Regions from separate parts of the Caballeronia sp. A2-2 genome, predicted to be linked through region 1. Evidence: predicted binding sites of a transcription regulator. Region 1 holds the regulator's gene; each other region holds the start of a gene.
The links. Region 1 encodes FliA, which starts transcription of late flagellar genes. Its sites were predicted from a motif close to CTAAAGTTTNNNNNNNNNNNGCCGNTA; they were not measured.
Positions count from the first base shown of each region.

Region 1 (10,425 bases):
TCGCGGTGAAGAACCTGAAGGTCAAGAAGATCGCCATCGTCGATGACCGCACGGCTTACGGCCAAGGTCTCGCGGACCAGTTCGAGAAGGCGGCGAAGGCGGCGGGCGGGAACATCGTCGATCGCGAATTCACGAACGACAAGGCCGTGGACTTCAAGGCGATTCTCACCAAGATCAAGTCGATGAACCCGGACCTCGTGTACTACGGCGGCGCGGATTCGCAAGCCGGCCCGATGGCCAAGCAAATGAAGTCGCTCGGCTTCCGCGCGCCGCTGATGGCGGGCGAAATGGTCAAGACGGACACGTTCATCAAGATCGCGGGTGACGCGTCGGAAGGCACGGTGGCGTCGCTCGCCGGCCTGCCGATGAACGAAATGCCGGGCGGCGCGGACTATCAGGCGAAGTACAAGAAGCGCTTCAACGAGGACGTCGAAACGTACTCGCCGTACGCCTACGACGGCGCCATGGCCATGTTCAACGCCATGAAGGCCGCCAACTCGACCGACCCGGCGAAGTATCTTCCGGCGCTGGCGAAGACCGACATGCAGGGCGTGACGGCCAAGCACCTGGCCTATGACTCGAAGGGCGATCTGAAGAACGGCGGCATCACGCTGTACAAGGTCGTCGGCGGCAAGTGGACGACGCTGCAGAGCGTGGGCGGGAAGTAAGCTTCGGTTTCCCGAGTAGTTCAAAAATGGCCCGGTTCGCGAACGCGACCGGGCCGTTTTTGCATCAGGACTGAGACGTTCTCCTGACTTTCGAGGCAGTGGCGCTTTTCTCGTTATCGGGACCGGCGAGAAAGCTGACTTCCATGCCGCGTTCCAGTTCGTCGGGCGAGGCGTCGTCCAGCGTCACATAACGAAAGTACACGTTCTTTTCGAAGCCTTCCGCTCTGATAAAGCCGAAGTGCTCGCCAAGATTCTCGATGTACCCGATGTGCCACGCCGTCTCGGCCGCTTCGCTGGACAGCTTTTGCTCCCGTTGGCGCTGGAACAGGCCGCTCAAGACTTCGCGCTCTTTTCCCTGCGCGTTGTCCATGTCGTCGATGACCTCGGACATGATGACGGGATAGCTCACCTCTCTGAGCAACATCTGGCTGGGGCGCGTTTCGCGGGCGGGCTGGTCATCGTTCTGGTAGGAAATGAGCCAGTTCAGCGCCATGACGCGCGTGCCGAGTGTCTTGAGCTTGCGCACGAGCGGGATATAGTCGCTGTCGCTCGCGATCAGCACGATGACGTCGAATTTCTTGTAGATGGCGAGTTCGAAGGCTTCCAAAGCCAGCCACACGTCAATGCCTTTTTCCTTGCCGACGAAGTTCATCGGCAGATGATGCGCCATGACGTTTTCGCGCATGAGAATATCGTCGAGCACGCGGTCTTTGTAGAAGGCTTCGACGCCTTTCTCCTTCGTCTTTTGCGCGGAGAACCGGCCGCGAAAGTAATGCGCGTCGATCACGTGACAGTTGTTCATGTCGACGCGCTCGCCCTCTGCCACTCTGTACCGAATGTATTCGTGAAGGCCGGGAATGGAAATCCGGCTTTTCTTCTCGTGCTTGTGTACGTAGAACCTGCTGATCAGATCAAAGTAATTGCCGTCATAAAAGACGCCGATCTTCGTCAATTGACGGGCGGTGTGAGGCATCGCGCGAACGCTCCTGTTTTCGATGAGATGCGCGTTCGTGAATGACGCGCTGACTCGATTATCGAAAGCGGTTGCGTGCGTCGGATAGTGGCAAATGCTGAATTAAAACTGTCATCAGGCAGATTTATTCGGGCGCTTTCTTGCCTCGCTTGAAGCCCGTCAGCATTGCGCCGATAAGATTTTCGCGCGTCCACACACTCATCAGAAGCGCCGCCGCCACGTGCACGCACACGCACACTTCGATGCCGACCGCGAGCCACGCGTGAACCGCTTGCGGCCAGTCTTCGCCCCAGAAGGCATCGAGCCGCATGATCCAGCCGGACACAGCGAGCGCGAGAATCAGCAGCCACAGCACAATGGCCATCGCGCCGCCGAGCGGATTGTGCGAAAGGTGATGAAGCGGCCTGCCCGCAGCAAGCGAACGAACATAGCCGATTAAGTGCGATGGCCCAGGCCACCACGCAGCGAACCGTGCGTGCTCCGTGCCGACGAAACCCCAAAGCACACGCAGCAGCACGAGCGCCGCCGCGACATACCCAAGCAGTCGATGCGTGGAATCCGTCGGCCCGAACAGATTCCACAGCACGATCCCCGCGACGGCCCAGTGCGTGAGCCGCACGACGCCATCCCACACCTTCACGCGCGCTGCGTGCAGGCTCATTCCACTTCCGATTTCACGACCGCCAGCGTCTTGGCGTCGTAATAGATCTCGACCTTCTTGCCGTTCTTGTCGTGCCCGTAGATTTCGTAGCAGTTGCCATCGACCTTGAACTTGCGGATCTTGTAGCCCTGCGATTCGAGTTGCGCGCGGGCATCGGATTCCTTCATCCATTCGGCTTTCGGATGCGCGGTGCAATCCGCTTTCGCGTGAACCGCGCCCGAAAAAGCCGATAAGGTCAACAACGACGACAACGCCACAATCTTAAGCATCGCTAACTCCCGGTGGTAGTGAGCGGATCACTCTACTTCCATCGAAAGTCGATTGCAAGCAAGTGGAAAGGATTGCGCTTATCGCTTCCCTTGCTGGCGAATCTGTTCGAGCGTCGCGGCTGGCGTGCTCTGCTCTTGCGGCACACGAATCTCGATGACCGCAGGCAACCCCGACGCCACCGCGCGCTCGAACGCGGGCATGAAGTCAGCCGTCGTCTCGACGAGTTCGCCATGCGCGCCGAACGAACGCGCATACGCCGCGAAATCCGGGTTCGTCAGCCCGGTTCCATGCACGCGATTCGGATAATGCCGCTCCTGATGCATGCGAATGGTGCCGAACTGCGCGTTGTTCACCACGATGAAGATCACCGCCAGCCCATACTGCATGGCCGTGGCGAGTTCGTGGCTCGACATCATGAAGCAGCCGTCGCCCGCAAAGGCAATCACCGTGCGCTCGGGATACAGCGACTTCGCCGCGATGGCCGCAGGCACGCCGTAGCCCATCGCGCCGCTCGTCGGCGCGACTTGCGAGCGATAGTGCCGATACGAATAGTGCCGATGCAGCCACGTCGCGTAATTGCCCGCGCCGTTGGTGAGGATCGAATCGGCCGGAATGAGCTCCGCGAGTTGTCGCATGATTTCGCCGAGTTGCACATCGCCGAGCATCGGGCGCGGCTTGCGCCATTCGAGATACGACGCATGCGCGGCTTCCGCCTCGCCCGCCCACGCAACGTTTGCAGGCGGTTGGAGCGCCGCCAGCAGCGACGCGATTTCCGGCATGCCGGAGACGATCGGCAGATCCGCGCTATACACGCGCCCGAGTTCCTCCGCGCCCTGATGAACGTGGATGAGCGTCTGCTTCGGCTTCGGGATGTCGATGAGCGTGTAGCCGCCCGTCGTCGATTCGCCCATGCGCGGGCCGAGCACGAACAGCACATCGGCATCACGCACGCGCGCGGCGAGCGCCGGATTGATGCCGAGCCCGACATCGCCCGCGTAATTCGGATGCTCGTTGTCCAGTGTGTCCTGATAGCGGAACGCACAGCCCGCAGGCAACTGCCAGCGTTCGACGAAGCGCGCGAAATCCTGCGTCGCCTGCGCGCTCCAGCCGCTTCCGCCCGCGATCACGAAGGGCTTTTTCGCCTGCGCGAGCAGTTCACGCACACGCTCCATTTGCGCCGATGACGGTGACGCCGCCACACGCTGATAACGCGGCGCGGGCGGCGCGGCCGGGACCGCTTCGGTGAGCATATCCTCCGGCAGCGCCAACACGACCGGCCCCGGTCGGCCCGACGTCGCCACATGAAACGCGTGACTCATGTATTCGGGCACGCGTCGCGGATCGTCGATCTGCGCGACCCACTTCGCCATCTGCCCGAACATGCGGCGATAGTCGATCTCCTGAAACGCTTCCCGATCCATATGGTCGCGGGCGCATTGACCGATCAGCAGGATCATCGGCGTGGAGTCCTGAAAAGCCGTGTGCACGCCGATGGAGGCATGCGTCGCGCCCGGCCCGCGCGTAACGATGGCGACGCCCGGCCGCCCCGTCAGCTTGCCGACGGCTTCGGCCATGTTCGCCGCGCCCGCTTCGTGGCGGCAGACGATCGTCTGAATCTGGCAGGTTTCGTCGTGCAGGGAATCGAGCACCGCGAGAAAGCTCTCGCCGGGCACGCAGAACACGCGTTCGACACCGTGATGAACGAGCGCATCGACGACGAGACGCGCGCCGGTGGTCTGGCATTCGGAACTGGACGGGGCAGCGGAAGGAACAGCGGACGCCATGCAGGAAGTCTCCATTAAGTACGCCGGAAGTCCTCAACTTTACGCTTTAGGTCCCGTCCCGCGCACGCGCGAAGTTCGGAATCTTTTGCCGCTTGCTCTCAAGTTTTGGGGGTTCACGCCGCCCGCCGCCGTTTCTTCGGTTTCCATCGAGCGAAATACCCCGTTTTCCCACCCCTTATCCGCCGATAGTCGCCTTCCGTTGTTCGCAATAATGCTTTCACTGACAAGCGGCTGACGAAATGAAGCAAGCGTTACCCGCCATGCAACGAACGCAGTATTTCCTCATCGGGGGCTAGTTTGAACATTCGTAAATTCATCGGCGCGAACAGCCGTGACGCACTGCGCCAGGTTCGTGAAGCGCTCGGCCCCGATGCCGCGGTGCTGTCGAATCGCACGATGGATGATGGCTCGGTCGAAATCGTCGCGGTCGCGGAAAGCGATCTGGCCACGATCTCGCCCGCGCCGATGACGACGATCGAGCCGCCCGCCGTGTTCGCCAGCGCCACGCCGCGCGCCGCGCTCGCTCAGGCCGCCGCCGCAGCCGCCGCGAAGCACGCGGTCAACGCCAACGCGAACCCCTACGCCAGCGGCGATGTGTTCTCCTCCGTGTTCGGCGCGAACAACGACGCCAAGGAAGCACCGAGCGACGAATCGCGCACGATGGCCGATACCAACCCGTGGCTGATCGAGCACGCGAAGCGCATCGCGCAGCAGGCTGCAGCTTCGACGCCGACGACGCGCCCGCTTTCGCCGTCCGCCGCCATCGCGCGCGGCATGGGCGCGCCGGTGCCGGCCAAGCCCGCCGAACTACCGCTGCCGCCCGTTCCCGCCGCCGAGAAGGAAGCCGCGCCGGAAGCGCCGCGCGCTCAGACGCCGGTGCAGAACAAGCCCGCTGCATCGCAGAAAGTCGATACGCCGGAATGGGCGCGCGAGGCCGCGCAAGTCGCCGCCCGCCGCGCCGCGCAAAAGATCAACGCCGAAAGCCAAGCGCCGAAGGAAGCGCAAGGCCAGTTCGACGGCCTGCCCGCGAACGCCGCCGCCGCCGTCACGGATGCCATCCGCACACGCATGGAACAGCTCGTCAACGAAACGGTGATGAACGAGTTGTCCTCGATGCGCGGCATGATGGAAGAGCACTTCGCCGGTCTGATGTGGGGCGACCGCCAGCGCCGCAGCCCGCTGAACGGCGCGGTCACCAAGCGCCTGTTCGCCTCCGGTTTTTCTGCGCAGATGGTGCGCATGATCGTCGACAACATGCCGGAGATGGCGAACTTCGAAGCGGCGTTCGAGTGGGTGCAGCAAGTCATCGAATCGAATCTGCCGGTGATGGACAGCGAAGACGCGCTGATGGAACGCGGCGGCGTGTTCGCGCTGATGGGCCCGACGGGCGTCGGCAAGACCACGACCACGGCCAAGCTCGCCGCGCGCTGCGTGATGCGCTTCGGCGCCAGCAAGGTCGCGCTGCTCACGACGGACAGCTACCGGATCGGCGCGCACGAACAACTGCGCATCTTCGGCAAGATTCTCGGCGTGTCGTGCCATGCGGTGAAGGACGGCGCGGACCTGCAACTCGCGCTCTCCGAGCTTCGCAACAAACATATCGTGCTGATCGACACCATCGGCATGAGCCAGCGCGACCGCATGGTCGCCGACCAGATCGCCATGCTGTGCGGCGCGGGTCAGCCGGTGCAACGCATCCTGCTGCTCAACGCGACGAGCCACGGCGACACGCTCAACGAAGTGGTGCAGGCGTATCAAAGCACCGCCGACCAGCCGCCGCTCGCGGGCTGCATCCTCACCAAGCTGGATGAAGCGACCAACCTGGGCGGCGTGCTCGATACGGTCATCCGCTACAAGATGCCGGTGCATTACGTTTCGACCGGACAGAAAGTGCCCGAGAACCTCTACGTCGCCACGCGTCGCTTCCTCATCAAGAGCGCGTTCTGCATTCCGCGCGACGGTTCGCCCTTCGTGCCGCACGACGAAGAAGTCCCGGCGCTCCTCTCCGCGCTTTCCGCGCGCGCCACGACCGAACTGTATGGAGTGCACTTTGGATAAGTTCGTTCTCGACCAGGCGGAAGGGCTGAGAAGGTTGTTGACGCGTTCGGGTTCGCGCGTCGTGGCGGTGGTCGGTGGCCCGTCGGGCATCGGCTGCACATCGACGGTGGTGAATCTCGGCGCCGCGCTCGCCGCGCATGGCAAGGATGTGCTCGTGATCGACGAGCGGCAGGTTCCCGGCTCGGTGAGCGAATTGTCGGGCGTGCCCACCACGGGTGCGTTCGCGGCGGTGATGTCGGGCCGTCGCACGGTGACGGAAGCGCTCACGCGCACGCCGCTGGGTTTCTCGCTGATTTCGGCGCCGCGCGATGAGCGCATCAGCCACGACGCCGCGCAATGCCGCGCGCTGCTCGACGGCCCCGCCGACATCGTGCTGATCGATGCGCAACTCGATCGCAGCGGCGCGCTCTCGTCGCTGGCGGCGCAGGCGCATGACTATCTGATGGTGACGCGGGTGGCCGCGTCGGCGATCACCGAGGCGTATGCGTGCATGAAGCGCATGCACTACGCCCACGCGATCGGCCAGTTCCGCGTGCTCATCAATCACGTGCAGAACGAAGCCGACGCAGCGGTCGCGTTCGAGAATTTGTCGGGCGTCGCAAGCCGGTATCTGGCTGTGTCGCTCGTGCAGGCAGGGTATGTGTCCGAGGATGCGCGCGTCACTCGGGCAAAGGAACTCTCGCGCTGCGCGGTGGAAGCGTTCCCGGCCACGGCCGCGGCGCGTGACTATCGCCGGATCGCGGCAGAGCTTCTGTTCTGGCCGATGCATCCCGCGCAATATGTGCGCGCCGCATCGCTCGGCCAGCAAGACGCGCGTACTTCGTTTGGCGACACTGACCAAGGCGGAACGGGGGCGGCGCATCGCGTGGATGCGCTTTCCGATCATGCAATGAGCAGCACGGCGTCGATGTGACTAAGTTAAGGTGATCAGGATGTATAACGCCAAAGGTAAGCTCTCACAGAACGATGTGCTCACGAAGTACGCACCGCTCGTTCGACGTCTGGGACTTCAGCTCGTTGCCAAGATGCCGGCGAGCGTCGATCTGGACGATTTGATTCAGGCAGGCATGATCGGCCTCATGGATGCGGCAAGCCGCTACAAGGAAGATCAGGGCGCGCAATTCGAAACGTACGCGAGCCAGCGCATTCGCGGCGCGATGCTCGACGAACTCCGCGCCAACGACTGGCTCCCGCGCAGCATGCGCAAGACCTCGCGCGAAGTGGAATCCGCTGTGCACAAGGTCGAGCAGAACCTCGGCCGCTCCGCCAGCGAAACCGAAATCGCCGAACACATGAACCTGCCGCTCGACGAATATCAGTCGATGCTTCAGGACTTGCACGGCAGCCAGTTGATCTACTACGAAGACTTCGATCGTTCCGCGGACGACGAGCCGTTCCTCGACCGTTATTGCGTCGATCGTTCGGACCCGCTCTCGGCGCTGCTTGACGATAGTCTGCGCGGTGCGCTGATCGAGGCCATCGACAAGCTGCCCGAGCGCGAAAAGCTGCTGATGAGCCTGTATTACGAGAAGGGTTTGAATCTGCGCGAAATCGGCGCGGTGATGGAAGTGAGCGAATCGCGCGTGTGCCAGTTGCATAGCCAGGCGGTGGCGCGGTTGCGCTCGAAGCTGCGCGAACAGTCGTGGACCAGCGCGGAAGTTTGAGCTTGCTGGTGACGCGGATGTCCTGAACGGGCATCCGCGTTTTTTCATGCCGTTTCGAAGTCGCGCGTTTCGGCGAAGACCGTCTTGCCTTCGCCGAGGCTCTTGGCGCGATACATCGCGCGGTCGGCGGCGCGCAGCACCGCGCTCATGTCGGCTTCGCGCACGTTCGCGGCGCTCGCCAGCAGACACGCGCCGATGCTCGCCGATACCGACACCGGCCGCTCCTGCACGGTCGTGATCGTGGCGAGCGACGAATGCACGGCATCGGCGACGGCGAGCACGGCGCTTCGATCACGCACATTGCGCGCGAGCACGACGAATTCATCGCCGCCGAGGCGCGCGATGGTGTCCGTGTGGCGCATGCCGCGCCCGAGCGAATGCGCGAACGACTGCAACAGCATGTCGCCGACGGCGTGACCGTAGGTGTCGTTCACTTCCTTGAAACCGTCGAGGTCGATCAGCAGCAGCGCGGAGGCATCGCTTGAAGTGGAATCGTCGGCTTTCATCGACGTATTGACGATGCGTTCCAGCGCGTAGCGGTTGCAGAGTCCTGTGAGCGGGTCCGTCGATGCCTGCCGCGCGAGATCGCGATTGGCGTTGCCCAGCCGATCGACCAGCACGCTCAGATACACCGACGCACCGAGCACACTGAGCGCAAGCCCGATGGCCGCAGGCCGGTTCGCGCTCCACCACGGCTGCCACATCGCGAGTAGGGCGACGACGATCAGCGCCGTCGCGCAGGACACGAACAGCGTGCGCTTGCCGTAACGGCATCCCGCGCCGATGAGAAACCAGAACACGACCCAGAGCAAGGGCAACGCGACCGCGCCGCCGACGCCGAGCAACATGCCGAGCAAGGCCTGATCCGCGACGGTCGTGATGAGAAGCCGCACGCGCGACGGCGTATTCATGCGGCTCACGATAAGCAAGGTCAGCGCGCCATAACACACATAAAGCGCGATCAGCCGCGTCACCAGCGATGCATCGTGCGACGGCACGCGCCACGCGAAAATCCAGTACGCCACCAGCACCGCCGCGCCCATGCCGACCCGCAACGTGGCCTGCTCGCGTTCCGGGTTGCGGGGTTCGCTCCATGTGAACCCATGCGGCCGGCGAGCCGCGTGATGCGCCTGCTCCATTCTCGATCCCCTGCGTACTGATTTTTTTCGTTGGCCCCGTCGCGCGGCTTGTCTCGTATTTTGCTACTTTTTGCGATAAACCTGTGTTTCGGGTTAGAACGTAAGTCTTGGTTAACGGCGGTCTTTCTCGCAAACTCAAGGGTCGGTGAAATGGTTGATGGACGGCATCTTCTTGCCGGTGAATGGCTGGCGGTGTGCAATGGCGACGACGTGCCGCCGGGCGATGCGCGCGCGTTCATCGTCGGCGATGAGCGGATCGTCGTGTGGCGCGACAGTCTCGGCGCGGCGCATGTCTGGCGCGATTACTGTCCGCATCGCGGAGCGCAGTTGTCGCTTGGCGCGGTGCGCGGCGATCGGATCGTGTGTCCGTATCACGGCTGGCGGTATGACATCGAAGGGCAATGCCTGCATATTCCTTCCAATCCGTCGCTGCGTCCGCCGAAGCGCGCGTGCGCGACGACCTTCGTCAGCGAGGAAAAATACGGTGTTGTGTGGATGTGTTTCGGCGAACCGGCGTATCCGCTCGATTTCTTTCCGGAGGCTTCCATCGCGGGCGGACGGCGTATCAATCTTGCGCCGCAGACGGTGAAGTCATCGGCGCCGCGCGTCGTCGAAAACTTTCTGGACATGGCGCATTTTTCGTTCGTGCATGCGGGGATTTTGGGTGTCGGCGAGCATGCCGAGGTGCCGGATTACGAGGTTGTGCGTATCGAGGGCGGCGGTTTGGAAGCGAGGCAATGCCGCTTCTGGCAACCGGCCGGGATTCCCGGGCAAGAGGGCGCGATGTTCGACTATGTGTATCGCGTGAAGCGGCCGCTGATCGCGAGTCTGACGAAGATGGCGTCGGGTGGACAGGGCGCGCTGCATATCATGCTTGCCGTCTCGCCCGTGACGCAGACGGAGACGCGCGCGTGGCTGGTGTCCATCCACGAAGACGATTCGACGCATTCGGATCAGGCGCTTTACGACTTCAACATGGAGATTCTGTTGCAGGACACGCCGGTGGTGGAATCGCAATGGCCGAAGTGCTTGCCGCTTGAGCTGGATGCGGAGTTGCATCAGAAGTGCGATCGGATGGCGGTGGGGTATAGAAGGTGGTTGGGGGAGATGGGGTTTGGGTGGGGCGTGGTGGTCGGTCGGCAGGGAGGCTGACCTCGCTTGGGCCGCCCGTTATTGAAGCAGTGCGCTGCTCGTGCTCGCCGTCGACA
Region 1 is NZ_CM172587.1:328,758-339,182, reverse strand. Features, by position in the region: gene ACZCWR_RS01715 (branched-chain amino acid ABC transporter substrate-binding protein) at 1-668, shown strand, start outside; gene ACZCWR_RS01710 (NYN domain-containing protein) at 733-1,641, opposite strand; gene ACZCWR_RS01705 (cytochrome b/b6 domain-containing protein) at 1,766-2,302, opposite strand; gene ACZCWR_RS01700 (PepSY domain-containing protein) at 2,299-2,571, opposite strand; gene ACZCWR_RS01695 (thiamine pyrophosphate-binding protein) at 2,650-4,356, opposite strand; gene flhF (flagellar biosynthesis GTPase FlhF) at 4,654-6,414, shown strand; gene ACZCWR_RS01685 (MinD/ParA family ATP-binding protein) at 6,407-7,327, shown strand; gene ACZCWR_RS01680 (RNA polymerase sigma factor FliA) at 7,347-8,078, shown strand; gene ACZCWR_RS01675 (diguanylate cyclase domain-containing protein) at 8,123-9,217, opposite strand; gene ACZCWR_RS01670 (Rieske 2Fe-2S domain-containing protein) at 9,368-10,369, shown strand; gene ACZCWR_RS01665 (NYN domain-containing protein) at 10,388-10,425, opposite strand, start outside.

Region 2 (10,425 bases), 790 kb from region 1:
AGCGTCACCACGACGAAAAACAGATTCGCGCCGAGACCGCCCGCCGCGAGCGAATCGGGGCCGAGCGAACCGAGCAGGATGGTGTCGGTCACGCCCATCGCCATCTGCGAGAGTTGCGCGATGGCGAGCGGGGCGGCGAGCCGCGCGGTGTCGGCGGCATGGCGCGACAACGACGGCGGAGTTTGACGAGCGCGCGTGATGCGCGAAAGGGGCGATTGCATGATCGAAGCCGAAACGGGATGGAACGCTGCGCTACGTTCCCGCGCAGAAATCCTGCAGAAAGGTATCTAGCTTATTGGTTCGCGCGAGGCATGTCGATGCCGCGCAGCCGATGACGGCTATTCCGCCGCCCGCACGCGGATAGTCTGCCCGTCGAGTTTGACAACCTGACCCGCGCGAATCTTTGCGGTCTTGCGCAGTTCCACTTGACCATCGACGATGACATCGCCCATGGCGACGCGCGCTTTCGCCGAGCCGCCGCTGTCCGCGAGGCCCATGAGCTTGAGCAGGTTATGCAGTTCGACGTAGTCGCCGGTAAGCGTGAATTGAAGTGGCGGCATGGCAAGTCGAAACGTAAAGAAGCGGTTGAACGAGGCCCGCCATCATAAAGCACCATCGTTCGATGGCACGCGTCCTGCTGGTGCAAGCGGACCGCATCGCGCGAGGGAATCTTCAAATTGTAGCCAAGTGAAACCACGGGTAACAATGACTGATTCCGGCGAACTTGCTTTCGCGCGATCCGGTCAGACGTTTTGATCGATGCAGCTTCGATCGACGTCAAACCTTCAATCGATAAAGCCGTGCAGCGCACCTCGTTTTCGACGAGCACCGTTCGCCGGCGTTCATTAAGAGAGGAATCGCTCATGACTCGCGCTCGAATCCTGATGATCGGCACCGCCATCGCCACGCTGACTGCTGGCAGCGCTTACGCCCAGACGGCGCAACCCGCCGCCGACCCCGCTCAGTTGATGCAGGCACAACCCGCGACGCCCGCGCCGCAGAATCTCGTCGCGCCCGCGCCGACTGATCCGCTCGTGCAGAAGCGCAATGCCAACGCGCAGGCAAACGCGGAATACAGCGCATCGAAAAAGGCTTCAAAGGCGGAGCTGAAGGCCAACAATCAGCAGGCCAAGGCTGAGTACAAGGAGCAAGTAAAGAACGCGAAGATCAACCGCAAGGCGGACAAGGATGCCGCCAAGGCGCAACTCAACGAAGCCGTGGATGGACAGGCGCCGAAGGATTCGGGCGAGGCTCATTAAAACGTAAGGGGAGAACATCATGATCCGACGCAATTCCATTTTGCTGGCCACGCTCGTTGCGGGTGCGCTGAGTAGCGCCAGCATGGCAACGCTCGCGCAGACATCCGCCGATCAAAAGGCATCGAAGGAACAGACGAAGGCCGATAAAAAGGCCGCCGTTGCACAGGCGAAGGCCGACAAGCAAAAGACCGAGGCACAGTCGAAAGCGGACGAAGCCGCCGCCGACGCCAAGGTCAAGAACGCAAAGAGCGCGGATTAAACGCGGCTGCTGAGCATTGCGGCGGGGCCACGCGGCCTCATCGTCCGGACGGGCGATGAGGCCGCTTTTCATCGTAAGCAAGGAATAAGGCGCGGATCGGCGGAGTTCGATGCAAAGGAGACGCGGCACGCGCATTGCTGAAGTGCTTACCGTGCAGACGGCAATCGTCTGCGTCCGTCATTCAATCCGATCAAGGAGACATAGATCATGAGCAAGACACTCAGCACATTGATCGCGGCGGTGGCCGCACTCACGCTGTCGGGCGGCGCGTTCGCACAGGCGGCCGGCGGTGCAGGTGGCGCGGGCGGCGCAGGCGGTGCGGGCGGCAGCACGGCCAGTCCGTCGAATCAATTGAACGGCGTGTCGGGCGGCTACGGCACGCCGGGCATGACCAATTCGGACAGCGGCATGGGCCGCGCAGCGCCGAATTCGGGCCTGCCGAGCGGCAATGCCCAGCCTGCCAATTCGACGCCGCCTGCCGCCACGAACAACACGCTGGCTACGCCGAGCGTGAAGTCGCCTGCTGCGCAGTAACGGTGTAAAGGCCGGGTTTCCGGCCTCGAGGGCTCGCCAGAACCGCTGTCTTCTCAGGCAGCGGTTTTTTTGCGCCCGTTTTCAGCGGCTTTGTAAATTGGTCATATGCGCGGTCGACAAAACCTGACCGCGGGCAAGAACTTGCGGGTGAGGCTTGTATGGATATACAGTGCTTGGCACGCCAATTCGTCACAAATCTTGCCTGTGTCCACGCTCCCCGAAACCGACGCCGAACCCGTCTGCGCGAAAAACGATCAGGCCGCTGCGGCCTATCTTGCGAAGCTCAATGACGCGCAGCGCCGCGCCGTGGAATTCGGCATCGATGAACCGGGGCACTGCGGCGGGCCGCTGCTCGTGATCGCGGGGGCGGGATCGGGCAAGACCAATACGCTTGCGCATCGCGTGGCGCATCTGCTGGTGAAGGGCGCGGACCCGCATCGGATTTTGCTGCTGACATTCTCGCGGCGCGCGGCGCAGGAAATGACGCGGCGCGTGACGCGTATTGCGACCGCTGCGCTTGGGAGCAGAAGCGCCATCGCGCAAGGCTTGACGTGGTCGGGCACGTTTCACGGCATCGGCGCGCGGCTGTTGCGCGATTACGCGGATCTCGTCGGGCTTGCGCCGTCGTTCACCATCAACGACCGCGAGGATTCCGCCGATCTGATGAATCTCGTGCGGCACGAACTCGGGCTGTCATCGAAAGAGAAGCGTTTTCCCGCCAAGTCCACGTGCTTCGCCATCTACTCGCGCGTGGTGAACACGGGCGTGTCGCTCGCCACCGTGCTCGATCAGTCGTTCCCGTGGTGCCGCGAGTGGGAAGCCGATCTCAAGCGTCTGTTCGCCGCCTACGTCCACGCGAAGCAAACCCAAAGCGTGCTCGATTACGACGACCTGCTGCTTTACTGGTCGCATCTCGCGATGGAGCCGAGCGTCGCCGCCGACTTGTCCAGCCGCTTCGATCACGTGCTCGTCGACGAGTATCAGGACACCAACCGCCTGCAAGCCACCATCCTGCTCGCGATGAAACCCGACGGGCGCGGCCTCACCGTCGTCGGCGACGATGCCCAGTCCATCTATTCGTTTCGCGGCGCGACGGTGCGCAATATCCTCGATTTCCCGCAGCACTTCGACCCGCCCGCCGCGACCGTCACGCTCGATCGCAACTATCGTTCGACGCAACCGATCCTCGAAGCCTCGAACGCGGTGATCGATCTCGCCGCCGAGCGTTACACGAAGAATCTCTGGACCGACAAGGCATCGGCGCAAAAGCCGCGCGTGGTGTCCGTCGCCGATGAAGCGGATCAGGCGCGCTATGTCGTCGAGAAAGTATTGGAAGCGCGCGAGGCGGGCATGAAGCTGAAGGCGCAGGCGGTGTTATTCCGCGCGGCGCATCACAGCGCGACGCTCGAAATCGAACTCACGCGCAAGAACATTCCGTTCGTGAAGTTCGGCGGCCTCAAGTTCCTCGATTCCGTGCACGTGAAAGACGTGCTTGCCGTGCTGCGCTGGGCGGAAAATCCGCGCGATCGCGTGGCGGGTTTTCGCGTCGCGCAACTGCTGCCGGGCATCGGGCCTGCGATTGCCGGGCGTTTGCTCGATAGCGTGAGCGCGCCGGACGCGGTTGCATCGGGCGCGATTGCGGCGTTCCATGCGCCCGCGAAAGCCAGCGAGGACTGGCCGCGCTTCGTCGGACTCATGGCAAAACTCTGCGGACGCGAAACCGGCTGGCCCGCCGAGTTCGAGATGATCCGCCGCTGGTACGAGCCGCATCTCGAACGCAATCATGAAGATGCGGCCATCCGTATCGGCGATGTCTTGCAGATGGAGAGCATCGCGTCCACGTATCCGACGCGCGAGCGCTTTCTCACCGAACTCACGCTCGATCCGCCCGATGCGACCAGCGACGAATCCGGCGTGCCGCTCATCGACGAGGATTATCTGATTCTCTCGACCATCCATTCGGCGAAGGGTCAGGAATGGCACAACGTGTTCGTGCTCAATGGCGTGGATGGCTGCATTCCGTCCGATCTCGGCACCGGCAGCGATGAAGAAATCGACGAGGAACGGCGGCTTTTATATGTCGCGATGACGCGCGCGAAGGAAGACCTGCACGTCATCACGCCGCAGCGCTTCTACGTGCACAACCAGACGCATCTCGGCGACCGGCACGTCTGGGCGCAGCGCACGCGCTTCATTCCGCAAGGCTTGATGGACAAGTTCGAAGCGGCCGCGTGGCCGCCGGTGATCGCGCCCGTCGCGCCGACGGCGGCGGGGCTGGCCGCGGCGGCGAAGGCGAAGATCGACATCGCGGCGCGGCTCAAGGGGATGTGGGAGTAGCGCTGGCGTTCAGCGTTGCTGCGCGCGCGCCGTCGTCCGTTGCAGCTTGGGCGCGGGCGTGAAGATGTTGCGCAGCCAGGCGGCGAAACGCGTGAAGCCGTCGTACGGTTCATCGACGAACAACTCCGGGCGAATCGAGCGCATGTATTCGAGCACTTGCTGCGCTTCCTGCTTTTGAATCGACCCATAGTAGATGCCCAGCCGCAGCAAACAACGCAACTCGCCGAGCTTCTCGCGCGCGTTCGAACCCACGCTGTTTTCCACCGCGATCTTCGTGTCGTACACGCGCTGACGCAGCGATTCCGCCAGACGCCACGATGGCGTGTGCATCTTCGCTTCGACATCGCGGATATCTTCGGCGGACGACTTGATCTGCGTGGCGAGCCGGTCGATCTGCGATTCATCGCCCTTGGCTTCGGTGACGATGGCCGTCGCCCACGCGCGCGACGCGTTGACGAGATCCTCGGCGGTCCATTCCGAACGCACCGCGACCGCGAAGCCATGTTCCGCCGCGTGACGAATCAGAATCTCCACGACCTCCGGAAATTCCTTGTCGAGCGCGCGCTTGGCCCATGCATATTGACCGTGCGTGAGCATGCGCTGCACTGCCTGCTCGGTGAGCGGCATGGCGTTGTCGAGCAACTTGGCCCTGAGAAAATCCTCGAACGACGGTGTGACGAATTGCGGGTCGAGCTTGAGCGATAGCCGCAAGAACGACTCGAAATCGCGATTCAGCGAAGAGAGGGTTTCTTCGCGAAACGTAAGGGTGATTTGACGCATATGAGTTCCCGTTTCCGCGTCCGACGGCCGTGCGCGGGTTGCTCGGCGCCGCTCTCTTGGCGGAGTCCGTTCGTTACTGATATCGGCGCGCGGCGGGGGAACTTGAGGGGAACATGAAAGGGACGTGTTTGCCGTGCATAAACGTTCGGCCGGCGGGCAGAAACATCATCGCAAAACGACGAACTGCCACACGAAAAAGACCGCGAGCGACACCGCGATGGTAAGCAGCGGACGCTTCGTGACGATGCACACGGCAAGCGCCGCGAGCGCGCCGATCAGTTGCGGATTGCGCCACGTGATCTCCGCGTTCTGGCCGTGCGGCGAGACCGTCATCGGCACGATGATGGCGGTCAGCACCGTCACCGGCACGAATGACAACGCATTGCGCACCAAGGGCGAAAACGTGAGCCGTTCACCCAGCACGAAGACGGCCGCGCGGATCTGAAACGTGAGCATCGCCATGCCGAGGATCAGGATCACATAGTTCATTGCGTGCGCTCGTTTGTCTTGCCGTTGGCCTGATCATTCGATGCCAGCATCGTCAGCAGCATGCCGGTCAGCACGCCCGCGATCACCGCCGCGAGCAAACCGAGCTTGTACGGCCAGCCTTGCCACGCGAACGAGAGCACGCCCGAGGCCAGCACCGCCGCGACGAAGCGCACGGCCACGAGCTGCGGCAGGATGATCGCGATGAACGTGGCGACCATCGCGAAGTCGAGCCCGAGCGACTTGAGGCCGGGAAACGCTGCGCCGAACAGCAGGCCGAGCAGCGTCCACGCTTGCCAGTTGAGGTACATCGACAGACCCGAGCCGAAGAAGTAGTGCGGGCCGATTTCGCCTGCCGGGCGCTTTTGATAATGCGCATAGGCGACGGCGAAGACTTCGTCCGTCAGCAGTCCCGCGAGCGCCCAGCGCCAGCGCGCGGGCAGATGCGCGACGTAGGGCGCGAGCGTCGCCGAATACAGAATGTGGCGCAGGTTCACGACGAAGGTCGTCGCCCAGATCACGGCGAAGCTCGCGTGTCCCGCGATCAATCCGACTGCGATGAATTGTGCGGAGCCTGCGAAGACCGCGAGCGACATGAGTTGGCCGTGCCAGAGCGTGAGCGGGCTGGCGGTGACGAGTGTGCCGAAGATGACGCCGAAAGGCGCGGCACCGACCATCATCGGGATGGTGTCGCGGGAGCCGGCGGCGAGTTCTCGCCAGTCTTGGTTGTTCAAAATGTCCTCCTTTTGGGTGGAGGATAAATGAGGTTTTGGTTGTTTCGCTTGTACGTTCTTGCGGTGGGGTTTTGATGTTTTATATGTCGTGCAAGGGGCTGCTTCTGTTTGTGCTGCTTTTTCAGTAGCCGCCTCCCCGGCGGGGGGGTAACTTTCTTTGCTGCTGCAAAGAAAGTCACCAAAGAAAGCAGCTTTTACCCCCATGCTCGCTGGCTGGAAAGGGTGGTCTGGTTTAACCATACAGTGGCCGCAATAGGACTTTCCACGCATGACAAACCGCTTAGGCAACCTCGCGATTTCCCGTTCGAAGAATCAACGTTTAGTGGCTCGCGCTCATTCTTTCGGCCATGCGCTGCGCGCGCCGAGACAGTAAGAACGGAATCCCGCAGCGTATCAGCGCCCAGCCACCTCACACTTTCCCGCAAGATTGCTATTCGGCCGTACCTTGGTTAGTGCTCCGACTAAAAGGTGACTTGCGTTGGCGTGTGCGCTTTGCTCAGAAGCGCTTACTAAGGTTGGGCCCAATGGGAGAGGTGCGGCGCGGTGTGATGTAGCTGGGCGCTGATACGCTGCGGGATTCCGTTCTAAAGCTCTCGGCGCGCGTAGCGCATGGCCGAAAGTATGAATGCGGTCCACTGAGCGTTGATTTTTCGAGCGCGTGATCGCTAGGTTGCCTAAGCGACTCGATATGCGTGGCAAGTCCTATTGCGGCCACTGTGTCCGTTAATCCAGACCAACACTTTCCAGCCAGCGAGCATGGGGTAAAAAGCTGCTTTCTTTGGTGACTTTCTTTGCAGCAGCAAAGAAAGTTACCCCCCCGCCGGGGAGGCGGCTACTGCAATAAAGACACAACCAACAGCAGCCCTTTGCGCGAAGGAACAACAAGAGCTAAACGAACATCGTCCGTCAGGTCAAATCAAAAGGATCACCGCCACCGCCCCGGCGGCACACCAAACACCCGCTTGAAATGACGCGTGAAATGGCTCTGATCAGTAAAGCCGCTCGCCGCCGCGACATCGGTAACAGACACGCCTGCGCGCAAAGCAGGCAACGCCCGCACGATACGCAGTTGATTGCGCCACGCATGCGGCGCGAGTCCAGTTTCGCGCGTGAACAACCGCGCAGCATGAAAAGTGGAAAGGCCGACGGTCTCAGCAAGTTCCGTGAGCGTAAGCGCCGTAGGAAGATCATCAGCAAGACGCGACTTCATGATTTCAACGCGCCGCGCATCCGTCGCCAGCGCAATGCCTGAAGTCCGCTCCGACGCATGACGCGCAATCAAAGTGGTGACCGCATCGACAAGCGCGATTTCAGCGTTAAGAGGATCAGCCCGCGCCTCAAGCACACGATGCGCATGCAACAACCGTCCCGCGAGGTCATCGTCATGAATGATGCCCACGGGAAACCACGGCGATGCCGCATTCGCCCCGAACACATCGCGCGCGAGTTCCTCGACGAACGGCACCGGCAGATAGAACACGCGATAACGCCAGCCGGATTCCACCGCCCGCGCGCCCGTATGCAATTCACCCGGATTGATGACCGGCACCGAACCCGCCTCCGCCACATGATGCGCGCCGCGATAGTCATAACATTCCGCGCCCGCCTCGATCACGGGAACGGTGTACGCGTCATGCCAGTGCGGCGTGAATTCGTGGTCGTAATACTCGGCGGTAACCATGTCCGCATCCGGCACGAGCGGCGAGCGCCAGTACCGGGCTGCGTTGCGAAAACGAGCGGCGTTCATTTGCGTGTGCTTAAGATCAAGACCGGGAACGGTGGATCGACCAGTCTACAACTTTCGCGCGGCTTATTTGACGGGGATGGTCGTGCCTTCGGGCATCGGCACGGCGGTGACGCTGTTTTTCGGGCTGCCGGTCGCGATGCGGTCGCTATACGTGAGATACACGAGCGTGTTGCGCTTGGCATCGACCACGCGCACCACATGCAGCGTCTTGAAGATGAACGACATGCCCGCGGAGAACACATCGGTCTTTTGCTTGAGCGGCTGCGTGATTTTGATCGGCGCGACCTGACGGCAGGCAATCGAGGCCTCGCTCGGATCTTCGGCGATGCCAAGTGTCCCCTTCACGCCGCCCGTGCGCGCCCGCGAGACATAGCAGGTGACGCCTTGCACCAGCGGATCGTCATACGCCTCGACCGTCACGCGATCGGAGCCGGTGAAGCGGAAGTTGGTGTTGACGCTGGCAATTTCCTCGGCCTGCGCGCACGCGGCGCCGGTGAGCATCGCGACGGTCGCGGTGAGAGTGAGGGCGCGTTTCATCGGAATCCTTTGGATCAGCCAAAAAGAGAAAGGGCGTCGTATTGTAACGACGCCCTTCGATGATCCGATAAGCACGATACCGCCCGCGTGGCTCAATGAAAAATCAGATACAGAATCACGAGCACGACAACCGGCACACCCAGCAACCATCCGAGAAGATAAGGCATGTCACCCTCCAATCCGTGTTTGTTTTCGACGGTTCCAGTATCGCGAAAACGAAAGCGGGTCGTTAGCCGTGGGTGTCCGAAACTCGTGTAGGCGTCGTCCTATCCGTCATTACGAGCGCGTTACGCTTTCATCATTTGATAGACGTGGAGAGCAGCGTTTCGCGCGGCTTTTTCGATTTCGCGGGACGGTCGTGGTAAAGCGTTCGAACGTAGTCGAGATGCGCACCGGCGCATTCGCGGGCGCGGGGGGCATCGCGCGCAACGATCGCTTCGAAGATCGCGCGATGCTGCGCGAGGAGCTTCGATTCCACTTCATCGTCGTAATCGACCAGACGGTGCGATGTCAGCATGGATTCGCGCACCAGTTCGTTCAGGCCATGCATGACATGCGTGAGCGCGACATTGTGCGTCGCATCCGCGATGGCGAGATGGAATGCCGCGTCCTTCTCCGCGATGCGCGCGTTCTTCTGTCTGACCGCCAGTTCCAACGCCTCGAACGCCGCCGCGATGCGCGCGAGATCGCTTGGCGTCGCGCGCTCGGCGGCGTAAGCGGTCGCGAGCGTTTCGAGACCGTGGCGCAGTTCGAGGACATCGGCGCTTGCATCGGGCTGTTGTTCGAGCAAAGCGGCGAGCGGACGCGAAACGAGCGGCGCAGTCACATCCGACACGACGAAACCCCCGCGCCCCGCCGCGCGAATGAATCCGTCTGACTCCAGCCGAATCAACGCCTCGCGCAGCGACGGACGCGAGACGTTCAGTTGCTCGGCCAGATCGCGCTCGGCGGGCAGGCGCTGGCCGGGCAGCAAACTGCCGTCGGAAATCAACTCGCGAATCTGACCCGAGACGACATCGGACAAACGAACGCGCGCATAAGCGTGAGGATGGACGGGCTGAAAAGTCATTTTTAACGGCTGGATAACATCGGTTCGACGTAGTTTGACACGATCTCGCAGGCTCGTTACAGTCTTGGTCAGACCAAGCTTACCAAAAGCGTCCGCTCCCCGCGATCCCCATGCCCCTATGAAAGTCGCCCTTTTCGTTCCCTGTTTCATCGATGCGTTCTATCCACAGATCGGCATCGCCACGCTCGAATTGCTCGAACGCCTCGGGCTGGACGTGGATTACCCGCAAGATCAAACCTGTTGCGGCCAGCCGATGGGCAACAGCGGCGCGCACAAGGAAGCGGCCGGCGCTGAACGCGTATTTGCGCGCAACTTCGCGGATTACGATTACATCGTCGGGCCATCGGCGAGTTGCACGCATCATGTGCGGGAACATTTCACGGCCATCGAGCAGACGAGTGCAGTGCAGAAAGTCCGGCGGAACACGTATGAACTCGTCGAATTTCTGCATGACGTGTTGAAGGTGCGCGATTTTCCCTGGGCTGAATTTCCGCATCGTGTGGGATTGCATAACAGTTGCAGCGCGGTCAGGCATCTGCGGGAGACATCGAATTCGGAAGTGGCGGGCGCGCGCTTTTCCAAGCCGCGTGCGTTGTTGGAAGGCGTGAAGGGCATCGAGTTTGTGACGCCCGAGCGGCCCGATGAATGTTGCGGTTTTGGCGGCACGTTCAGCGTCACGGAAG
Region 2 is NZ_CM172587.1:2,990,357-3,000,781, reverse strand. Features, by position in the region: gene ACZCWR_RS14250 (MATE family efflux transporter) at 1-221, opposite strand, end outside; gene ACZCWR_RS14245 (RNA-binding S4 domain-containing protein) at 339-560, opposite strand; gene ACZCWR_RS14240 (hypothetical protein) at 864-1,259, shown strand; gene ACZCWR_RS14235 (hypothetical protein) at 1,279-1,518, shown strand; gene ACZCWR_RS14230 (hypothetical protein) at 1,726-2,052, shown strand; gene ACZCWR_RS14225 (ATP-dependent helicase) at 2,257-4,389, shown strand; gene ACZCWR_RS14220 (DUF4088 family protein) at 4,399-5,169, opposite strand; gene ACZCWR_RS14215 (AzlD domain-containing protein) at 5,335-5,658, opposite strand; gene ACZCWR_RS14210 (AzlC family ABC transporter permease) at 5,655-6,335, opposite strand; gene ACZCWR_RS14205 (helix-turn-helix domain-containing protein) at 7,315-8,136, opposite strand; gene ACZCWR_RS14200 (CreA family protein) at 8,200-8,673, opposite strand; gene ACZCWR_RS14195 (FadR/GntR family transcriptional regulator) at 8,972-9,742, opposite strand; gene ACZCWR_RS14190 ((Fe-S)-binding protein) at 9,861-10,425, shown strand, end outside.
Region 2: ACZCWR_RS14220 (DUF4088 family protein) is a predicted target of FliA. The motif match lies at 5,250-5,276, and genes of this name have one in related genera.

Region 3 (10,425 bases), 360 kb from region 1:
GTCCAGCATGAAGCGGTTCGCCTGATGCAGCACGAAGAAGTCGATTTCTTCGCGATCCATGTTGGCTCTTTCGAGCAGCGCCGTGGCCGCCTTCGGCACTTCAGCGAGCGAGAACGCCATGACTTCGGCGCCGTTCATGTAGAGATGCTCGTCGGTGCGGATATTGCCGGATGCGTCTTGCTGTTCGCGCCGGGTGTCAGCGCTTTTCGGATGCCGCGCCAGTCCCGCCTTGATGATGAGATGGTCCGCGCCGCGTCCATCGGTGCCGAACACGAACGGGCCGATCGAACCGCCGTCGTGGTCTGTCGATGCCGTGATCGCGGAAGCGCTCGCGCCATCGCCGAACAGCGTGCGCACGCTCTTGTCCAGCGGATGAATGTGCTTCGAATACGTATCGGCGGTCAGCAGCAGCACGCACGTCGCCGCGCCGGTTTCGATCAACCCTTTGGCCATCGACAGGCCATACACGTAGCCCGAGCAACCGAGGTTCATGTCGAACGCGCCTGCGTGCGTCGGAATGCCGAGGCGGTGTTGCAGCACGCACGCCGAGGTCGGCAACAGATAGTCCGGCGACTGCGTGCAGAGAATGACGAAATCGATATCGTCCGGCGACACCGCGCCTTGCGCGAACAACGCGCGCGCGGCTTCATACGCGAGATCCGCCGCCGTCTGATCCGCCGCCGCGATGCGCCGCTCGCGAATGCCCGTCTTCGCCAGGATCTTGTCGGCGGGCCACTCGGGATACACGTCCGCGAGTTGCGCGTTGCCGAGCACCTGCTCCGGCAGATACCCGGCGACGTCGAGAATGCGCGTCTGCATGTTCAGCACGCCGCGATGATGCCGACGATGCGTTCGAGCATGTCGTCGGTGAGCGCCGGGAAAATCGGCAAACAGATGACTTGTTGCGCGGCAGCGCTTGCCACCGGCAGATTTTCGCGTCGCGCCGAAGGCAAGCCGCGATACGTCGGGAACTCCGAGATCAGCGGATAGAAATAACGGCGCGCGTAGATATCGTTTTCGCGCAGTTTTTCGTAGAGCGCATCGCGGCTGATGGGAAAGTCGGGACCGACGAGCACCGGAAAATAAGCGTGATTCGCGATTTTTTCGCCGGCCTTCGGCATGCAGCGAATGCCCGCAATGCCTTCGAGGCGTTCGCGATACATCGTATCGATCTGTTCGCGGCGGGCGAGCGCGGCATCGATATGCTTGAGCTGCAAGAGGCCGAACGCGGCGTTCAGTTCGCTCATCTTGCCGTTGATGCCGCATGCCACCACCGTGGTTTCATCGACGAAACCGAAGTTCTTCAAATGGTCGATGCGCTGCTTGGTCCGCGCGTCCTGACAAATGATCGCGCCGCCTTCGAACGTGTTGAACACCTTCGTCGCGTGGAAGCTCAGCACGGAGAGATCGCCGTGATCGAGCAGGCTGCCTGCATCCGTTTGCACGCCGAACGCATGCGCGGCGTCGTAGATCACGCGCAGATTGTAGTTGTCGGCGATCTTCTGGATGGCGGCGACATCGCACGGCTTGCCGTAGCAATGCACCGGCATGATCGCGGTGGTCTGCGGCGTGATTGCGGCTTCGATCTTCGCGGGATCGAGATTGAGCGTGTGCGGATCGACATCGACGAAAACGGGCTTGATGCCGTTCCAGACCAGCGAATGCGCCGTCGCGACGAACGAGTACGGCGTGGTGATGACTTCACCGTTGATGCGCAACGCCTGCAATGCCGTCAGCAGCGCGAGCGTGCCGTTGGTGAACAGCGAAAGATATTTGACGCCGAGATACTGGCACAGCGCTTCTTCGAACTGCTGGTGAAACGGGCCGCCGTTCGTCAGGATCTTGTTGTCCCAGATTTGCTGGAGATACGGAATGAACTCGTCCAGCGGCGCAAGATGCGGCTGCGTGACGTAGATCCGCTCCCGGGCAGGTTGCGGCGCGACGAGATGAAGCGGTAAGGGTGCGTTCACTGGCTTTCACCGGGTTCGATTGATGAGCGCTTTTCTCGTGAAAGGCGCGGACTGCGACAGCGTGTTCACGGCGTCGTTCGAAGCGCGACGCGTAATCGTCCATGTAGAAATTGTCCGTCGGCGCGTGGCTTTCCGATGCACGGAAATGACGGCGAAAAGGGCGCTTGTTTGGTGTTTGATGTTCGGCCTTTGCGCTCAAAAGAAAACAGCGCGCCGGTGAAGGCGCGCTGTCCCGTGCGTGGCCGATAGGGCTTAAACCGCGTCCGCCGCCCACGGAAAGCGCTGCTTCCAGTCATCGGACAGCGCGACTTCGAACGACTCGACCGGCTGCCTGGCGCACCAGCGCTGCCACATGTCGCGCAGCCCCTGCGACAGTCCGGCTGCGACCATCGCCGGCTGGAACGGCGCGGCCGCCGCGCAGCGATCGCGCATGCCGGCGCGCAGGGCGGCGAGCGCTTCGACATCGCGCGTCAGTGCAATGGCTTTGGCGACGAAATCGTCCTGATCCTGCGCGACGAAATCTTCCAGCCCGACGTGCTGCAGCCAGCACGCGCCAGCGCGGCCCGGCAGCGTCTCGCCGGCCATGGTGATGGTCGGCACGCCCATCCACAGCGCGTTGAGCGTGGTTGTCGAACCGGCGTAGGGGAAGGTGTCGAGACAGATATCCACGCCGTGATGCTGCTGCAGATACACGGGAATCGCCGTGCGCGGGCGAAACTCCAGCCGCGATGCATCGATGCCTTCCGCCGCGAACCAGTCGATATACGTCGTCTTGTCTTTCTCGCGGCCATTCGCGCCGAGCACCATGCGCGAGGCCGGATCGGCACGCAGCACGCGCGCCCACAGCGCGATCACGTCCGGCCGCAGCTTGTTGAGCCGGTTGAACGAACCGAACGTGATGTGGCCGTTGTGGAGCGCGGGCAAACCGTTGACCGGCGGACAGTTCGGCGGCGGCATGAACACCGCCGAGGCGGGCAGGCGCACGAGCTTTTCCGTGTACTGATCGTCGAGCAGGCCGGCTGGCGCGCCGAAGCGGTCGACCAGGTGGTAATCGATCGCGTGCAGCCCGGTCGTCACCGGATAGCCGATCCACGCCACCTGCAACGGCGCGGGCTTGCGCGCCATCGCCACCAGCCGGTTCATGCCGGTGTGGCCCGACAGATCGATCAGAATATCGATGCGGTCGCGCCGCACCTGTGCCGCGAAGGCGTCGTGCGGCAGTCCGCAGATGTCCTGCCAGGAATCGGCCCAGCCGCGCAGCGTTTCCGTGGTGGCATCCACGCGGAGGTTGTTGTAGTAAAAGTGCAGCGACAGCGACGGGTCTTCGGTCAGATGCCGGATCACCGGCACGAGGTACGACGCCACCGCGTGATGGCACAAGTCGCCCGACACGAAGCCGATGCGAAGCTGACGGTTCGCATCCCGATTGTTCGTGTGGTCAGGCCACACCGCGCGCACGCGATCCTCGAAGCGCTGGCCGAACACGAGATGCTCGTCGCGCAAACGCAGCGGCGGCATCGTTTCGTTGTGGGTCAGGCAGAACAGCATGTTGCTGTGCGAGACATCGTCGGTCGGATCGAGTTCGATGGCGCGGCGAAAGCGCTGCTCGGCCTCGCGCATCTGCCCTTGCTCCAGCAGGATGAAACCGAGCGCGCTGTAACCCGCCGCCACGTTCGGCGTCAGGTCGATGGCGTGCAGCGCGGAAGCGACTGCTTCTTCGGACTTGCCGACGCCCGCCTGCGCGAGCGCCAGAATACGATGCCCTTCCGCGTGGTCCGGCGCGACCGCGAGCAAGGCGAGGCTCGCGCTTTCGCATTCGGCGAAACGGCCGAGCAGACGCAGCGTGTCGGCCAGCAGCAGATGCGCGATGCTGTCCTGCGGCCAGAGGCCGATGGTCTTGCGGGCGGCGTCGAGCGCTTCGACGAACTGGCCGTGCTTGTGCAGGGCAATGGTGTACGCGCGCCACGATGCGCCGTCCGACGGATAACGCCGCACGAGCTTGTGCGCGAACGTCACGGCTTCGGCGAAGCGGCTTTTCGCGAAATGCTTCGCGTGCTGATTCAGTTCGTGCTGGCTTGCGCGGCGGCCGGTGTCGCCGGATTTGCGCTTCGTGGCGGCGTTCGCGGGCGAGTCCGGCTGAAGCACGATTTCCGGCGCGATCTGCACCGGGCTCGCGCCGGACTGCGCCGCGCGCGTTTCGAGCACGACCATGGGCGTGGCCATCTGCGCGATCAGTCCGTCGAGCGCGGGACCGCGCACGCCCTGTTTCTGCGCGATTTCCACCGCGATCCACGCCGCTTCCGTCTGGCCGCTCGCGTACAGCGCGTTGATGTAGCCGACCCAGTACTGGCCGTTCTGCGGCGCAGCGCCGATGGCGACTTCGAACAGCGCGATGGCGTCCGCCGCGCGCTGCGTCTGCACCTTCAGCACGGCGAGGTTGTAGTTCGCGTCCGCGTGATCCGGAATGGCGCCGATGATCGCTTCATAGAGCGCCTGGGCATCGTCGAACCGTTCTTCCCGGTGGCTCGCGATGGCGTTCTGCATCACCAGCGCGATGTCCTGCATGAACTGCGCTTCGGGCGACAGCGCCGGAGCGGCTTGCGGAAGGGTGATTTCAGTCATGACGAGCCGCTTTGAGGGAGTTGACGGATTATCCCGGCGGCGCGTCAAGGTCCATGGGGCGAGAAAGCGGCAAAAAGCCCGTCAGATCAAGAGATGAAAAAAGCCCTCACACGGAGGGCCTTGAAAACGAAACGAGCGTTATTTTTAGAGCGACGCCGTGCGCTGGTACAGGCCGACGTGCTTGACACGGCCCATCGCAGCATCGAATTCGGCGCGCAGCGCGGCCTGTGCATCGCGCGCCTGCGTGAACAACGCGGCCGCGCCGGCTTGCATCGCGCGAATCGATTCCATGGCTTGCGGCGTTTGCTGCGGGCTCAATTGCAGCATCAGCGCGGTACGTTCGTCGGCGAGTTTCGCGGCTTTCGGCCAGTCCAGCATGGTCGCGGCGAATTGCATGTCCTGCGTCATCGCCACGAGCCGTTCAACGAGTTTCGACTGATCCATGATGACTCCCTTTAACCCTTCGCCGTCGCCAGCGCACCGGCGCTATTCGTGCCACCGAACAACTGCGTCAGGTATTGCGAGTTGTTGTTCATCGTCGCCATCAGCGTGTTGAGCGCGGTGAACTGCGCCTGATATTGCGACGTCAGTTGCGCGGTGTAAGTCGCCAGATTCGTCTGCTGCGTCGTGAGATTCGTCAGATCCTGATTCAGCACCGTCGTGCGCGCCGAGATGATGCCCGTCGTCGACGTGAAACTGGTGATCGAATCGTTCAGTTGCTTGCCGATGCCGTTGGTCGAATTGAACAGCGAATTCACGGCGGACGCGTTGGTGGTCAGCGCGGTGTTGAGCGCCGTGCTATCGACCGCGAGCGTGCCGTCCGCGTTCAGCGACACGCCGATCGACGCGAGGCTGGTCGTCTTGCCGCCCGAGCCCACGCCATGCGCGATGATCGACGACACCGCGCTCTTGACCGAGTTCAGCGTCGAATCGCCGAGCAGCGGTCCTTGCGAGGACGAGGTGGAATCGTACTTGGTCAGCGCGCTCATCGTCGTGACGAGCGTGTTGTAGAGGCTGACGAAGTTGTTGATCGCGCTCGACTGGCTGCTGGTGTCGGAGGCGATCGTCAATGTCTGCGACGAATTCGCGGCGCTGGTGGCCGCCGCCGTCAGATTGAGCGTGACGCCCGTGATCGCCGACGACACCGCGTTGGTCGAACTGGTGCCCGCGATGCCGTTGATGCTGTAGGCCGCGTCCTGCGCGACCGCGCTCTGCGCCCACGGCGACGTGCTCGATGCCGAGGCGATCGTCGATGCGCCGCCGGTCGTGCTCGCGGTCGAGGTCACGCCGAGGCTGGACAGGCCGGCATCGTTGGTGACGCCGCTCACCGCCACGCTGATCGCGTTCGCGGCGCCCGTCGCGGTCGAACGCAGCACGAGGTGCGCGCCGTCCGTGCCGTTGACGATGGTCGCCGTCACGCCGGGGTTGTTGGTCGCGCCGTTGATCGCGGCCGCGATGCCGGACAGCGTGTTGTTCGTGCTGTCGATGCTGATGGTCGTCGACGCGCTGCCCACGGAAAGCTGGAGCGAGCCGCTGCCGAGCGCCGTGGTGGAGTTGAACGCGGGCGACGACAACGCCTGCGACGACGCCACGTTGGTGACCGCAATCGAATAAGAGCCCGCGACGGCCCCGGCGCCCGCGGTCGCGGTGATGCCGGTGCCGCTCATCGTGGCGGTGTACTTGGAGGCAAAGGTGCCGTCGCTCAGCGACGAAATGCCCGACTGCAGCGCGCTCAACGCGGACGACAAGGTGCCGTACGCGGAAATCTGCGTGTTGTCGGAGCTTTGCTGATTCGCGAGCGCCGCGGTTTGTCCGGCCACTTTCGCATTGACGAGCGTGGACACCAGCGAACTGACATCCATGCTGCTGTTGCCGGTCGAACCGCTGATGATGGACTGCGCGGCTTGCTGCAGAGCGGTCGTATCGGCGGCGCTGGTCGACGTGACGGTTGACATCGCAATGCTCCGTGGTTCGGTGATTCGGGAAAACGGATGTCCGGCGCGTGTTCCGGCCAGACGACACAAATGCGGAAAAGGAGGCTTGCCTCCTTCCGCCTGATGCTTTTTCTACGTTTTAAAGCGTTCGATGCGCCGAATGGCGCCGCCCTTGCGGGCGCGGCGCCATCCTGCTTCAGTGCGATTAGCCGAGCAGCTTCAGAACCTGCTGCGGAGCCGAGTTCGCTTGCGCGAGCACCGAGATACCAGCCTGTTGCAGCACTTGCGCCTTGCTCAGGTTCGCGGTTTCCTGCGCGAAGTTCGCGTCGGTGATCTGCGATTGAGCGGACGACAGGTTGGTCGACACAGCTTGCTGCGAAGTCGCGATTGCCGAGAAGCGGTTTTGCGCGGCACCGAGTTGAGCTTGCAGGTTGTTGACCGTGGTCAGCGCGTTGTCGATGGACACCATCGCGACGTTCGCGCCGCTCACCGTGCTGATGTCGAGGTTCGACACGGCAGCCGGCTTGTTGACTGCGTTGATCTGCGCCACGGCGGTGCTGATGGCCGTGAGCGTCGCCGACGACATGCCGCTGCTGGTCGCGCCGGACGACAGCGCCAGCGTGGTGATCGGAGCGGACGTCGTGCCGCCGGTCGTGCCTGCGCTGAAGATCGCGCCGGCAACCGTGCTCGACAGAGCCGTGCCGTTCTGGTCGGAGAACGTGAAGCCGCCGCTGCCGTCGGAGATCACGTTGACTGCCGTGATCGACACGCTCGATGCCGTGCTCGTGTACGCGCCGGCGCTCGACAGCGACAGGCCGCTGATCGTGCCGACCGTCTGGCCCTTCGCCACGACGCCGCCACCGATCTTGTTCGCCGACATGCTTTGCGACAGGTCGAGGTTGATGGTCTGGCCGACGTTCGCGCCAACCTGGAAGTTCACCACGCCAGCCGAACCGTCAAGAATGTTCGTGCCGTTGTACGTCGTTTGCGACGCGATACGGTTCACTTCCTGGATTTGCTGCGCAACTTCCTGTTGCAGTGCTGCCTGGTCGCTCGACGACATCGTGCCGGTCGATGCTTGCACGGCCAGCGTGCGGATACGTTGCAGGCTCGACGTCAGCGAGGACAGTGCGCTCGATGCGGTCTGGACCATCGACACGCCGTCGTTCGCATTCGACACGCCCTGGTTCAGGCCGTTGATCTGCGTTTGCATACGGGTCGAGATCGCGAGGCCGGCGGCGTCGTCTGCTGCGCTGTTGATGCGCTTGCCGGACGAGAGGCGCGAAATGGCCGACGACAGGGCGCTCTGCGTGTTGTTCAGGTTGTTCTGAGCGACGAGCGAGTTGATGTTGCTGTTGATACCGATCATTTTCAAATTCTCCTGAGAGATTCGTTTGGGCTGTGGCTAATTCACCGGCTGAGTTGCTTGGCGGTCCAACGCGGTGATAGCCGGCCGCCTACTTGTGGTTGACGGCCCCCTCGAAAAAAACTTAAGACTGAGGCGGCCGATTTGTGTAACGAATCGAAACTGCTTCGCGGAAGTGCCCGTCCAGCAAGGCTTTGATTTACCGCGTATGCTTTTTGGCTGAACCTTTAAACCTTCCGGAGCCCCCATGCATAAACGCAATATCGGCAGTTCTGCGCTAAACGTTATGCCTTTAGTTTTCGGCGGCAATGTATTTGGCTGGACGGCCGATGAACGCACGTCCTTTTCCATCCTCGATGCCTTTGTCGATCAAGGTCTGGATTTCATCGACACGGCGGATGTTTATTCCGCGTGGATCGACGGGCATAAAGGCGGCGAGTCCGAGACGATCATCGGCAAGTGGTTCAAGGAAAGCGGCAAGCGCGACAAGATCGTGCTGGCGACCAAGGTCGGCATGCTGAGCACGCGCGCGGGCTTGTCGGCGGCGAATATCGCGGCGGCGGTGGAAGATTCGCTGCGGCGTTTGCAGACCGATTACATCGACGTGTATTTCTCCCATCTCGATGACGATAAAACGCCGCTCGATGAAACCCTCGGCGCTTATCAAAAGCTGATAGAAGCGGGAAAGGTGCGCGTGATCGGCGCGTCGAATTACAGCGGCGCGCGGTTGAACGAAGCGCTGAAAGTCGCGAAAGAAAGCGGATTGCCGGCTTATCGGATCGTTCAGCCGGAATACAACCTTTACGACCGCGAGGGTTACGAAACGGATATCGAGCCGGTGGCCGAAGCGCACAAAATCGCCGTGGTGACTTATTTCAGCCTGGCGAGCGGCTTTCTGTCGGGCAAGTACCGCTCGAAAGAGGACATGGCGGGCAAGGCGCGCGGCTCGCGGGTCGAAAAGTATCTGAACGAGCGCGGCCTGAAGATTCTCGATGCGCTCGATGAAGTCTCGAAGCGCAACGACACCACGCCCGCGACGGTGGCGCTTGCGTGGGTCATCGCGCGGCCGAGCGTGACGGCACCGATCGCGAGCGCAACGTCGGTGGAGCAACTGGAGAGTCTCGCGCAGGCCACGCGCCTTTCGCTCTCCGCCGACGACATCAAAACGCTCGATGACGCTTCGGCCTGGAGCAAATAAGGCCATCGCATCAATGAGTTGGATGATGCTTGCAAGGGTTGGCAGGGGCGCGGTGTTCTGGTAACATCGCGCCCGAATCGAGAAATGTGTCCGATTTCTTGCCTTTGCCGCCGAAAATGACAACGTCAAATAACGGTAGCGAACGGCTCTGGAATGCGCCTCATAGGTTTTCTGACGGCGCATGCCGCTCCCGGCGGCTGAAACAACTCTCTCTCTTTTCCGGCCTCCGTGGCCGCTTTGCTCGTGTCCGCCGAGCCTTTTCGTGTTTGGCGGACGATCGGAGTGCCGGCGCGTGGCGCGTCAAAACGCTGCGCACTTGAAAATACGTTTAGCGAAACAGGATTCTCATGACCACCATTGTTCTCAAAGAAAACGAGCCGTTCGATGTCGCGATTCGGCGCTTCCGCCGCACCATCGAAAAGAACGGCCTGATCGCGGAACTCCGCGAGCGTCAGTCGTACGAAAAGCCGACGACCGAGCGCAAGCGCAAGAAGGCAGCGGCCGTCTCGCGTCTTCGCAAGCGCCTGCGCAGCCAGATGCTGCCGAAGAAGATGCACTAAGCGGCGTTTTCGGATGGCAAAAAGGCGGTGCGTCCGAATGGGCGCACCGCCTTTTTTTATGCTTGCGAAGAATCGCGGATCAGGCGAACGCGCGACGCTTGCCCAACGCGGCCAATAAACGTGGCCATTCGTCCACGCCTGCATCGTCGTGAATCTGCTCCAGTTCCATGAGCAGGTCGATCACGTTCGGATCGTACGCGTTCACATTGGACGCATAGAGCGCGCGCAATAGTTCGCCGTCCTGCGCGTGCCGGTAGTACGAGATGCCCACGCCTTCGAGGCGCTCCTCGTACATGTCGTCGCGCACCAGCGAACCGATCGCGCACTTTCGGCCAGTCGGACTGCGCAGACGGCAGGAACCGTTGTCATCCTCGGACACCGCGCGCTGCGCGAGCAAATGCGTGCTCACGCGCTCGAAGATGTCCTTCGGGGTCAACATCGTGATTGGGCTCAGCATGACGGCACCCGTCCGCTCAGGCCGCAGTCTTCAACCGCTCGGCCGACAAGCCGAACTGGCGCGCGATCGAAGTCAGACGTTCACGCCATTCCCACTTGCCGAACACGTCATGCACGTTTTGCAGGCAGGACAGCAATTCGACGGTCGTCGAATCGAACACGTTGATGCGCGAACGCAGCAGCGCCCGCTTGAGCGCCGCGACGCCGACATCCATATACGCGGGCACATGCTCCGGCGCCTTGTCGATGTAGCGAATCGGCACGCCTTCCATGGCCGTGACGTAATCGCGCGGCTTGATCAGGCTGCCAATGGGACAAC
Region 3 is NZ_CM172587.1:687,421-697,845, forward strand. Features, by position in the region: gene ACZCWR_RS03275 (ketoacyl-ACP synthase III) at 1-819, opposite strand, end outside; gene ACZCWR_RS03280 (DegT/DnrJ/EryC1/StrS family aminotransferase) at 822-1,970, opposite strand; gene ACZCWR_RS03285 (tetratricopeptide repeat protein) at 2,223-4,592, opposite strand; gene fliT (flagellar protein FliT) at 4,737-5,036, opposite strand; gene fliD (flagellar filament capping protein FliD) at 5,048-6,547, opposite strand; gene ACZCWR_RS03300 (flagellin) at 6,732-7,895, opposite strand; gene ACZCWR_RS03305 (aldo/keto reductase) at 8,140-9,090, shown strand; gene rpsU (30S ribosomal protein S21) at 9,438-9,650, shown strand; gene ACZCWR_RS03315 (hypothetical protein) at 9,730-10,107, opposite strand; gene ACZCWR_RS03320 (hypothetical protein) at 10,124-10,425, opposite strand, start outside.
Region 3: ACZCWR_RS03300 (flagellin) is a predicted target of FliA. The motif match lies at 7,995-8,021, and genes of this name have one in related genera.